DNA from 2 places in the Alkalispirillum mobile genome. Region 2 is predicted to be linked to the other one. Evidence: predicted binding sites of a transcription regulator. Region 2 holds the regulator's gene; the other holds the start of a gene.
What was found. Region 2 encodes sigma-54, which starts transcription at its own class of promoters, with help from an activator protein. Its sites were predicted from a motif close to TGGCANGNTNCNTGCTT; they were not measured.
Positions count from the first base shown of each region.

Region 1: the regulator sigma-54 is predicted to act here: its motif matches at 1,318-1,334, upstream of DFR31_RS01175 (DUF4168 domain-containing protein).

Region 1 is NZ_RCDA01000001.1:228,068-231,900, reverse strand. Features, by position in the region: gene DFR31_RS01180 (sensor histidine kinase) at 1-1,167, opposite strand, end outside; gene DFR31_RS01175 (DUF4168 domain-containing protein) at 1,383-1,964, shown strand; gene fabA (bifunctional 3-hydroxydecanoyl-ACP dehydratase/trans-2-decenoyl-ACP isomerase) at 2,102-2,632, shown strand; gene fabB (beta-ketoacyl-ACP synthase I) at 2,688-3,833, shown strand, end outside.
Region 2 is NZ_RCDA01000008.1:1,539-5,371, reverse strand. Features, by position in the region: gene rapZ (RNase adapter RapZ) at 1-95, opposite strand, end outside; gene ptsN (PTS IIA-like nitrogen regulatory protein PtsN) at 141-611, opposite strand; gene hpf (ribosome hibernation-promoting factor, HPF/YfiA family) at 675-1,022, opposite strand; gene DFR31_RS13490 (RNA polymerase factor sigma-54) at 1,046-2,557, opposite strand; gene lptB (LPS export ABC transporter ATP-binding protein) at 2,717-3,442, opposite strand; gene lptA (lipopolysaccharide transport periplasmic protein LptA) at 3,439-3,833, opposite strand, start outside.

The sequences.
Region 1 (3,833 bases), on a different contig from region 2:
CTGTTCCAGGCGGATCGGGTGACCAAACACCTTCACATGAGGGTCTCCGGATCCCGCGACCTCGAAATGAACATCGCGGGCCGCTGGCGCCTCCTGCTGCGCATGCACAACCCGAAGCACCAGATCACGCAGTAGCAGGGGGCGCCGCTCGCCGTTGGAGGGCCGACCGAAGTCGAGCAACTGCTTGACGATCTGGCTCATCCGGTCCACTTCGCACCGGATACGACGGAAAGCCTTCACCGCCCGGGGCGAAAGGTCCGGGTCGCGCAGCCCGCGTTGACTCTGACCGTCAATGACGCTCAGCGGCGTGCCCAGTTCGTGCGCAACGCCGGCAGACAGCCGGCCGAGGGCGGCGAGCCGTTTCGAGTGCTCCAACTCGCGCTCCAGGGCCTGCTCGCGATTCGTGCGTTCCAGCAGCTCCTGTTCCGCCGTCTGCACACTGTCCAGCATCTCGTTGAAAGTCCAGGACAACTGCCTCAGCTCGCGGGGGCCGTCCTCACGGGCGCGGTGCTGGCGGTCGCCGCGCCCGACCTGGCTCATGCTCTCCGCCAAGCGCGATACATGCCTCCCGATCGCCGCCCGGTGGCCCACCAATACCAATCCGCTGACAATGAGCGTGGTCAGTAGCGCTCCCAGCACCACCTGTCGCTGAATCTCGCCCACGTAATCGGCAAAATCGCTCTCCCGGCGGGTGACCTGTAACAGGCCGCTGATCCGCCCCCCGGTATCCAGCAGCGGGACAAAGTAGGAGTAGACCTGCTGCCCCTTGATCAGCTCGTACTCACCGGTGTCCCGGCCCTCTTCGGCCAGTCCCTGCAGCCGCTCCCGCTCCGCCAGCGACGGTTTCACGGCGCCCACCGCCGCCACCTGCTGACCATCCCGGTCATAGACGTACGCACCGTAGACCCGCCCGATGGTGAACACCGACTCAAGCGCCTGGCGAACCGCCTCGTCCTCGCCCTCCTCCAGGCTGTGGCTGACGGGCAGCCGGATCGCCCGGGCGATCAATTGCACGTCCTCCTCCAGGCGCTCCTCCAGGCTGGACTCCAGCGCCTTCACCCCGATCCAGGTTGCTGCCGCCGTAAGGAGCGCTAGAGGCACCAGCACCTGGAAGATGAGTGCCAGGCGCAGGCTGTAGACCCGGGAAAGCAATCGTTTCAGCGGCATAAACCTTGTCCCTTATGACACATGTGCCAGTACGACACACGATTTGCCACTTCGGTTCCCGAACAGCTGCCCGCCCGCAACCCATCGGGCCTGCTTTTTTGCACTTTCCGGTCAGTCACTTATGCACGCCCCCCGAATCAAGTCGCCACTTGGCAGGGTGCTTGCAAGACTTAGGCCGGAACGCTATTCGAGCCAGACTTATACAGGAGGCCTCAATGAAGCTTCGCAAGATTGCCCCGACCCTGACCGTCTTCTCCTCCCTGCTCCTCGCCTCCGGCATGGCCGTCGGCCAGACCGGCATGCAGGATGATCCGCAGGGGATGGACCAGCAGCAGGAAATGGAGCAGCAGCAACAGCAGCAGCCCGGCGGCATGGACGAACAGCAGCAGGGCGGCATGGAGCAGCAGCAAGGCGGCATGGAGCAGCAGCAACAGGAGGGCATGGACCAGCAGCAGGACCAGATGGGTCAGGAGCAACAACAGGACCCGGGCATGCAGCAGGACCCGGCCATGGGTGCTGGTGCTCCCGAGCACGACTTTGACGACGACAGCCTGGAGCAGTTCGCTGACGCCTACATCGATATCACCGAGATCCAAGAGGACTACACTCAGCGGCTGGAGGGTACTGAGGATCCGGACGAGGCGCGGAACCTGCAGCAGGAGGCCAACGACGAGATGGTGGACGCCATCGAAAACCACGGCCTGAGCGTCCCGGAGTACTCCGAGATTGCCACCGCTCTGGACACCGACCCGGAGCTGCGCGATGAACTGGCCGGCATGATCCAGGAGCGCCGCTGAACCAGCGCTTCCTGGCGACCAGCCCATGCCGTGTTCCCCGTGGAGGGGGACACGGCTTTTTTGTACGTGTAGTATGGCCTTTTTGCCCGATGGCGTAGGATATGCACCGAGCCGCCACATGACCACAGGTAGGGAGAATGACAAGGCAAGAAAGCTATAATTACGACGAGTTGCTGCTCAGCGGGCACGGACGACTGTTTGGCCCGGGCAACCCGCAACTGCCCGCGCCGAACATGCTGATGTTCCACCGCATCACGCACATTAGTGATCAGGGCGGGGCCTATGACAAGGGCCAGATCAGCGCGGAGCTCGATCTCGATCCGGATCTCTGGTTCTTCCGCTGCCATTTCCCGGGGGATCCGGTCATGCCCGGGTGTCTGGGGCTGGACGCCCTTTGGCAACTCGTGGGCTTCTACCTGGGCTGGATCGGCGGCACAGGGAAGGGGCGCGCCCTCGGCTGCGGGGAGGTGAAGTTCTCCGGCCAGATTCTCCCGGAGCACGAAAAGGTCACCTACGAGATCGCTTTCAAGCGCGTCATTAACCGTCGCCTGGTCATGGGGATTGCCGATGGTTGGGTGTCCGTGGATGGTGAGCAGATCTACACGGCCAAGGACCTGAAGGTGGGGCTGTTTCAGGATCCGGGCGACCTCAGCAAAGGCCGGGGTTAACCTGCTACGGGTTGTAAGTTTCAATAACCACTGATTCAGTTTCGAGGAGTCTACCGTGCGTCGAGTAGTCGTCACTGGAATGGGCATTGTCTCCTGCATCGGCACCGACCAGAGCTCGGTGACTGAGGCCTTGCGTAACGGCAGTTCGGGCATCAAATTCAAGCCGGAATACGAGGAGGTCGGTCTACGCAGCCTGGTGGCCGGGTCCGTGGATATCGATCTGTCCGATCATATACCGCGCAAATCGCTCCGATTCATGGGCGATGCCGCGGCCTTCTCCTACATCGCCATGGAACAGGCCATGCAGGACGCCGGCCTGAGCGCTGAGGCGGTCTCCAGCCCCCGGGTTGGTTTGATCGCCGGCTCCGGCGGCGCCTCCACCGCCAACGTGGTGCAGGCCGCCGAGACCCTCAAGAACCGGGGTGTGCGCAAGATCGGGCCCTACGGTGTCACCCGCACCATGGGCAGCACCGTATCCGCCTGTCTGGCGACCCCTTTCAAGATCAAGGGCCTCAACTACTCCATCACCTCCGCCTGCGCCACCAGCGCTCACTGCATCGGCTCCGCCATGGAGCAGATTCAGCTCGGCAAGCAGGACATGATTTTCGCCGGCGGTGGCGAGGAGGAGCACTGGTCCCTGAGCATGCTGTTCGACGGCATGGGCGCCCTGTCCACCAAGTACAACGACACCCCCGAGAAGGCGTCCCGCACCTACGATGCGGACCGGGATGGCTTCGTCATTGCCGGTGGTGGCGGCATGCTCGTGATCGAGGCGCTGGATCACGCCCTGGCCCGCGGCGCCAAGATCTACGGCGAACTGGTGGGTTACGGCGCCACCTCCGACGGGTACGACATGGTGGCCCCCTCCGGCGAAGGTGCCGCGCGCTGCATGCGCCAGGCGCTGGAGACCGTCGACAGCCCGATCGACTACGTCAATGCCCACGGCACTAGCACGCCGGTGGGCGACCTCGCGGAGCTGAAGGCCATGCGCGAGGTCTTCGGCGAGGACATCCCGCCGGTCAGTGCCACCAAGTCGCTCACCGGACACTCTCTGGGGGCGGCCGGTGTACAGGAGGCCATCTACTCGTTGCTGATGCTCAAGGAAGGCTTCATCTCCCCCTCGATCAACATCGAGAACATCGACCCGGAGGCCAAGGACGTGCCTATCGTCACCGAGGCTCGTGATGGGGTCACCCTGAAC
Region 2 (3,833 bases):
ATGCAATACCAGCCCTGATCCTCGAGCGTGTGCAGCGCCACACTCTTTCCGGACCCGGACAGGCCGCTGATGATGATCAACCTGAGGTTCTGCATGGATGTCGGTGCTCCGCCTTCTGGCGGCCGCCGTGTCGGTGGCCGCTACCCTGCCGTCTCACTACCCTGCCACTCGGCCAGCAGCTGGTGGAGCCGCTCCGGTTCCCCGGTGGCCCGCAACCGCTCGCACAGGCGGCTGTCACTGAACATCTCGGCCAGGTCGGCCAGGATCTGGAGGTGCTCGTCCGTGAAGTGCTCCGGCACCACCAGGGCAAACAGCAGGTCCACCGGTTCGCGGTCAAAGGCGTCGAAGTCGACGCCTTCGCCCAGGCGGATGAGCGCCCCCCGGGCCTGCTCTATGCCCTCCATGCGGGCGTGGGGCAGCGCCACGCCATGGCCCAGGCCAGTGCTGCCCAGGCGCTCACGCGCCACCAGGCGGTCGAAGACCTGGGGGGCGGCCAGGGTGGTGTCGTCCGTGGTCAGCAGGTCGCTGAGCTGTTCCAGCACGCGTTTCTTGCTGCTGACCTCGGCTTCGCAACGGATTCGGTCCGGCGTGATGAGTTCGGCGATTTTCATGATGATGTTCAGCCCAGGGCGGCCGGGGCCGGCAGGACGCCGGCCGCCAGTGGTTTGCTGTGGCTATTCTGCGTCTACGTCCGCGGCCCCTGCACTTGCCTTCTGCGCAGCGCCCTCCCTGCGGTGGTGGTCGGTCACCTTCTCCTTGTGCTTGACCAGTTGCCGGTCGAGCTTGTCCACCATGCCGTCAATGGCGGCGTACATGTCTTCGTTGGTGGTCTCGGCGTGCAGCCGGTTGCCGCTGATCAGCAGGTTGGCTTCCGCCTTCTGGCGAAGCTTTTCCACGGAGAGGATGACGTGGCTGTCCACCAGGTTGTCAAAGTGGCGCTCCAGGCGCTTGAACTTGTCGTGGACATAGTCCTTGAGAGCGTCCGTGACTTCCACATGGTGGCCGGTTATCTGTATTTGCATGCCGCCTCCTTCAACGTTGCGGTTCAGGCCAGTCGCTTGCGCTCGGATGACGAGGCGATGGCCATGGCCTCACGATACTTGGCTACGGTCCGTCTTGCCACGTTTATGCCTTCTTCCTGAAGGATATTTGCAATGCGACTGTCACTGAGTGGCTTGGCCGGGTTCTCGTCGGCGACCAGTCGCCGGATACGGGCGCGGATGGCGGTGGCCGAGCACTCGCCGCCATCCACGGTCTGCACGTGGCTGGAGAAGAAGTACTTGAACTCCAGCGTGCCCCGCGGGGTGTGCATGTACTTGCGGGTGGTGATCCGGGAAATGGTGGATTCGTGCATGTCCACCGCCTCGGCCACCTCGCGCAGGACCAGCGGCTGCATGGCCTCCTCGCCGTGGTCGAAGTAGCCCTGCTGGCGCTCGACGATGCAACGGGCCACTTTCAGCAGAGTGTCGTTGCGGCTGCGAAGGCTCTTGATGAACCAGCGCGCCTCCTGCAGGTGGTTGCGCAGGGTGGTGTTGTCGCTGCTGTTGTCGGCGCGCTTGATCAGGCTGGCGTAGTAGCTGTTGACCCGCAGCCGCGGGGCCGTGTCGGGGTTGAGCTCCACCTGCCAGCGGCCGTGAATGCGGCGCACCACCACGTCCGGGACCACGTACTGGGTCTCGTCGTCGCTGATCTGGGAGCCGGGCCGCGGGTCCAGGGTCTGGACCAGGGCCAGCACCTCGCGCAGTTGCTCCTGGTTGAGCTTCATGCGCCGGCACAGCTGGGCGTACTGGCGCTGCACCAGCATGTCCAGGTACTGGTCCACCAGCGTGCGGGCCTCGGTGAGCAGCGGGGTGTCGGGCGGCAGCTGCTCAAGCTGGATGAGCAGCGCTTCACGCGGGTCGCGTGCCGCCACGCCTACCGGGTCGAAGTGCTGGATGCGGCGCAGGACCGCCTCGACCTCCTCGGGCTCCACCTCCCACTCGGCGGGCAGGGCGGAGATCAGTTCTTCGATGTCGGCACCCAGATACCCGTCGTCGCGCACCGAGTCGATGATGACCTGGGCGATGACGGCGTCCTGCTCGGTAAAGGGGGTGAGCTCAGCCTGCCAGGTGAGGTGCTCGTGGAGGCTTTCACCGCCACCGGAGCGGTTGGCCCAGGGGTCGCGGTCCTCATCCTCGCTGTCGGGCTGGCTCCAGGGGGTGCTGCCGTCGTAGATCTCGTCCCAGCTGGAGTCGAGCGGAAGGTCGTCAGGGATGTCGTCCTGCTGGCTGGCGGCGGGCTCCTCGGCGGCGGGGGCTTCGGCATCGCTCTGCTCTTCGCCGCTCGTGTCCTCGCCCGGCTCGTCGGCGGTGTTCTGGTCAGCTTCGTCCGCCTCCGACCGCTGCTCGTCCTCCAATTGCTCGTCCTCGGCCATTTCCAGCATGACGTTGGACTCTAGCTGCTGCTGGATCTCCATTTGCAGATCCAGGGTGGAGAGCTGCAACAGGCGGATGGCCTGCTGCAGCTGGGGTGTCATGGTGAGTTGCTGGCCGAGCTTGAGTTGCAGCGACTGCTTCATGACCGATCCCAACGGGCCCGGGGGCCGTTCTGATTGATCGTGATGTGGGTGAGCTTTGTTTTCATGTATGTCGTGGCACGCACCGCTTTGATAATCCCATGCTAGCCCATTGCCGGGCCGGGTATCTGCCTGTACTCCCAGTTTACCGCGGAAAGGGGGTCAAAGCCGAAAATGCTCCCCCAGGTAGACCTCGCGGACGGCCTGGTTGGCCAGAACCTCGTCGGCACTGCCGCGGGCAATGACCCGGCCCTGGCTGAGGATGTAGGCCCGCTCCACGATACCCAGGGTTTCCCGCACGTTGTGGTCGGTGATCAGCACGCCGATCCCGCGCTCGGTGAGCTGGCGGATGATGTGCTGGATATCCACCACAGAGATGGGGTCAACGCCGGCGAAGGGCTCGTCCAGCAGGATGAACTGCGGGTCGGCGGCCAGCGCCCGGGCGATCTCCACCCGCCGCCGCTCCCCGCCCGAGAGGCTGATGCCATTCTGGTTGGCCAGATGCGGCACGTGGAACTCGTCCAGCAGGGCCTGGAGTCGCTCCTCGCGGCCCTTGCGACTCAGCTCGGGGCGTGTCTCCAGGATGGACATGATGTTCTGGGCCACGGTCATCTTGCGGAACACCGAGGCCTCCTGCGGCAGGTAGCCGACGCCCTTGCGGGCCCGGGCATGCATGGGCAGGGCGGTGATGTCCTCGCCGTTGAGCAGGATCTGGCCACCGTCGGCGCGCACCAGCCCCACCACCATGTAGAAGCAGGTGGTCTTGCCCGCGCCGTTGGGGCCGAGCAGGCCGACGATCTCGCCGGCGTTCACCGTCAGCGAGGCCTCCTCCACCACGGTGCGGCGGCGGTAGCGCTTGACCAGGGACCGGGCTTCCAGACGACTCATGGGTCGTCGGTCTCCTCGGCCGGGAAGAAGATGGTGCGCGTGCGCCGGTCCTCGCGGCCCTCCGCCTGTGCCTCCTGGGTCTCCAGGTTGACCCGGATCTCCTCGCCGGACATGCGGTTTTCCCGTTGCCACAGCTCTGCGCCCTGCAGCAGGTAAATCCGCTGCGGGCCGCGGCTGTAGTACTCCATCCGCGGGGCCTCGGCGTGCACTTTGTCGGTCTGGTCCTCCGGCAGTTGCTCGTAGGTGGCGGGGCTGCCGTCCACCTCGATCCGGTCGAGTACCCGGCGGTCATCGGCCTCGCGGGTGTGGACCACCATGCGGTCGCCGGTGATCACCATGCTGCCCTGGGTGAGGACCACGTCCCCGGTATAGGTGCTGATGCCGCGTACGT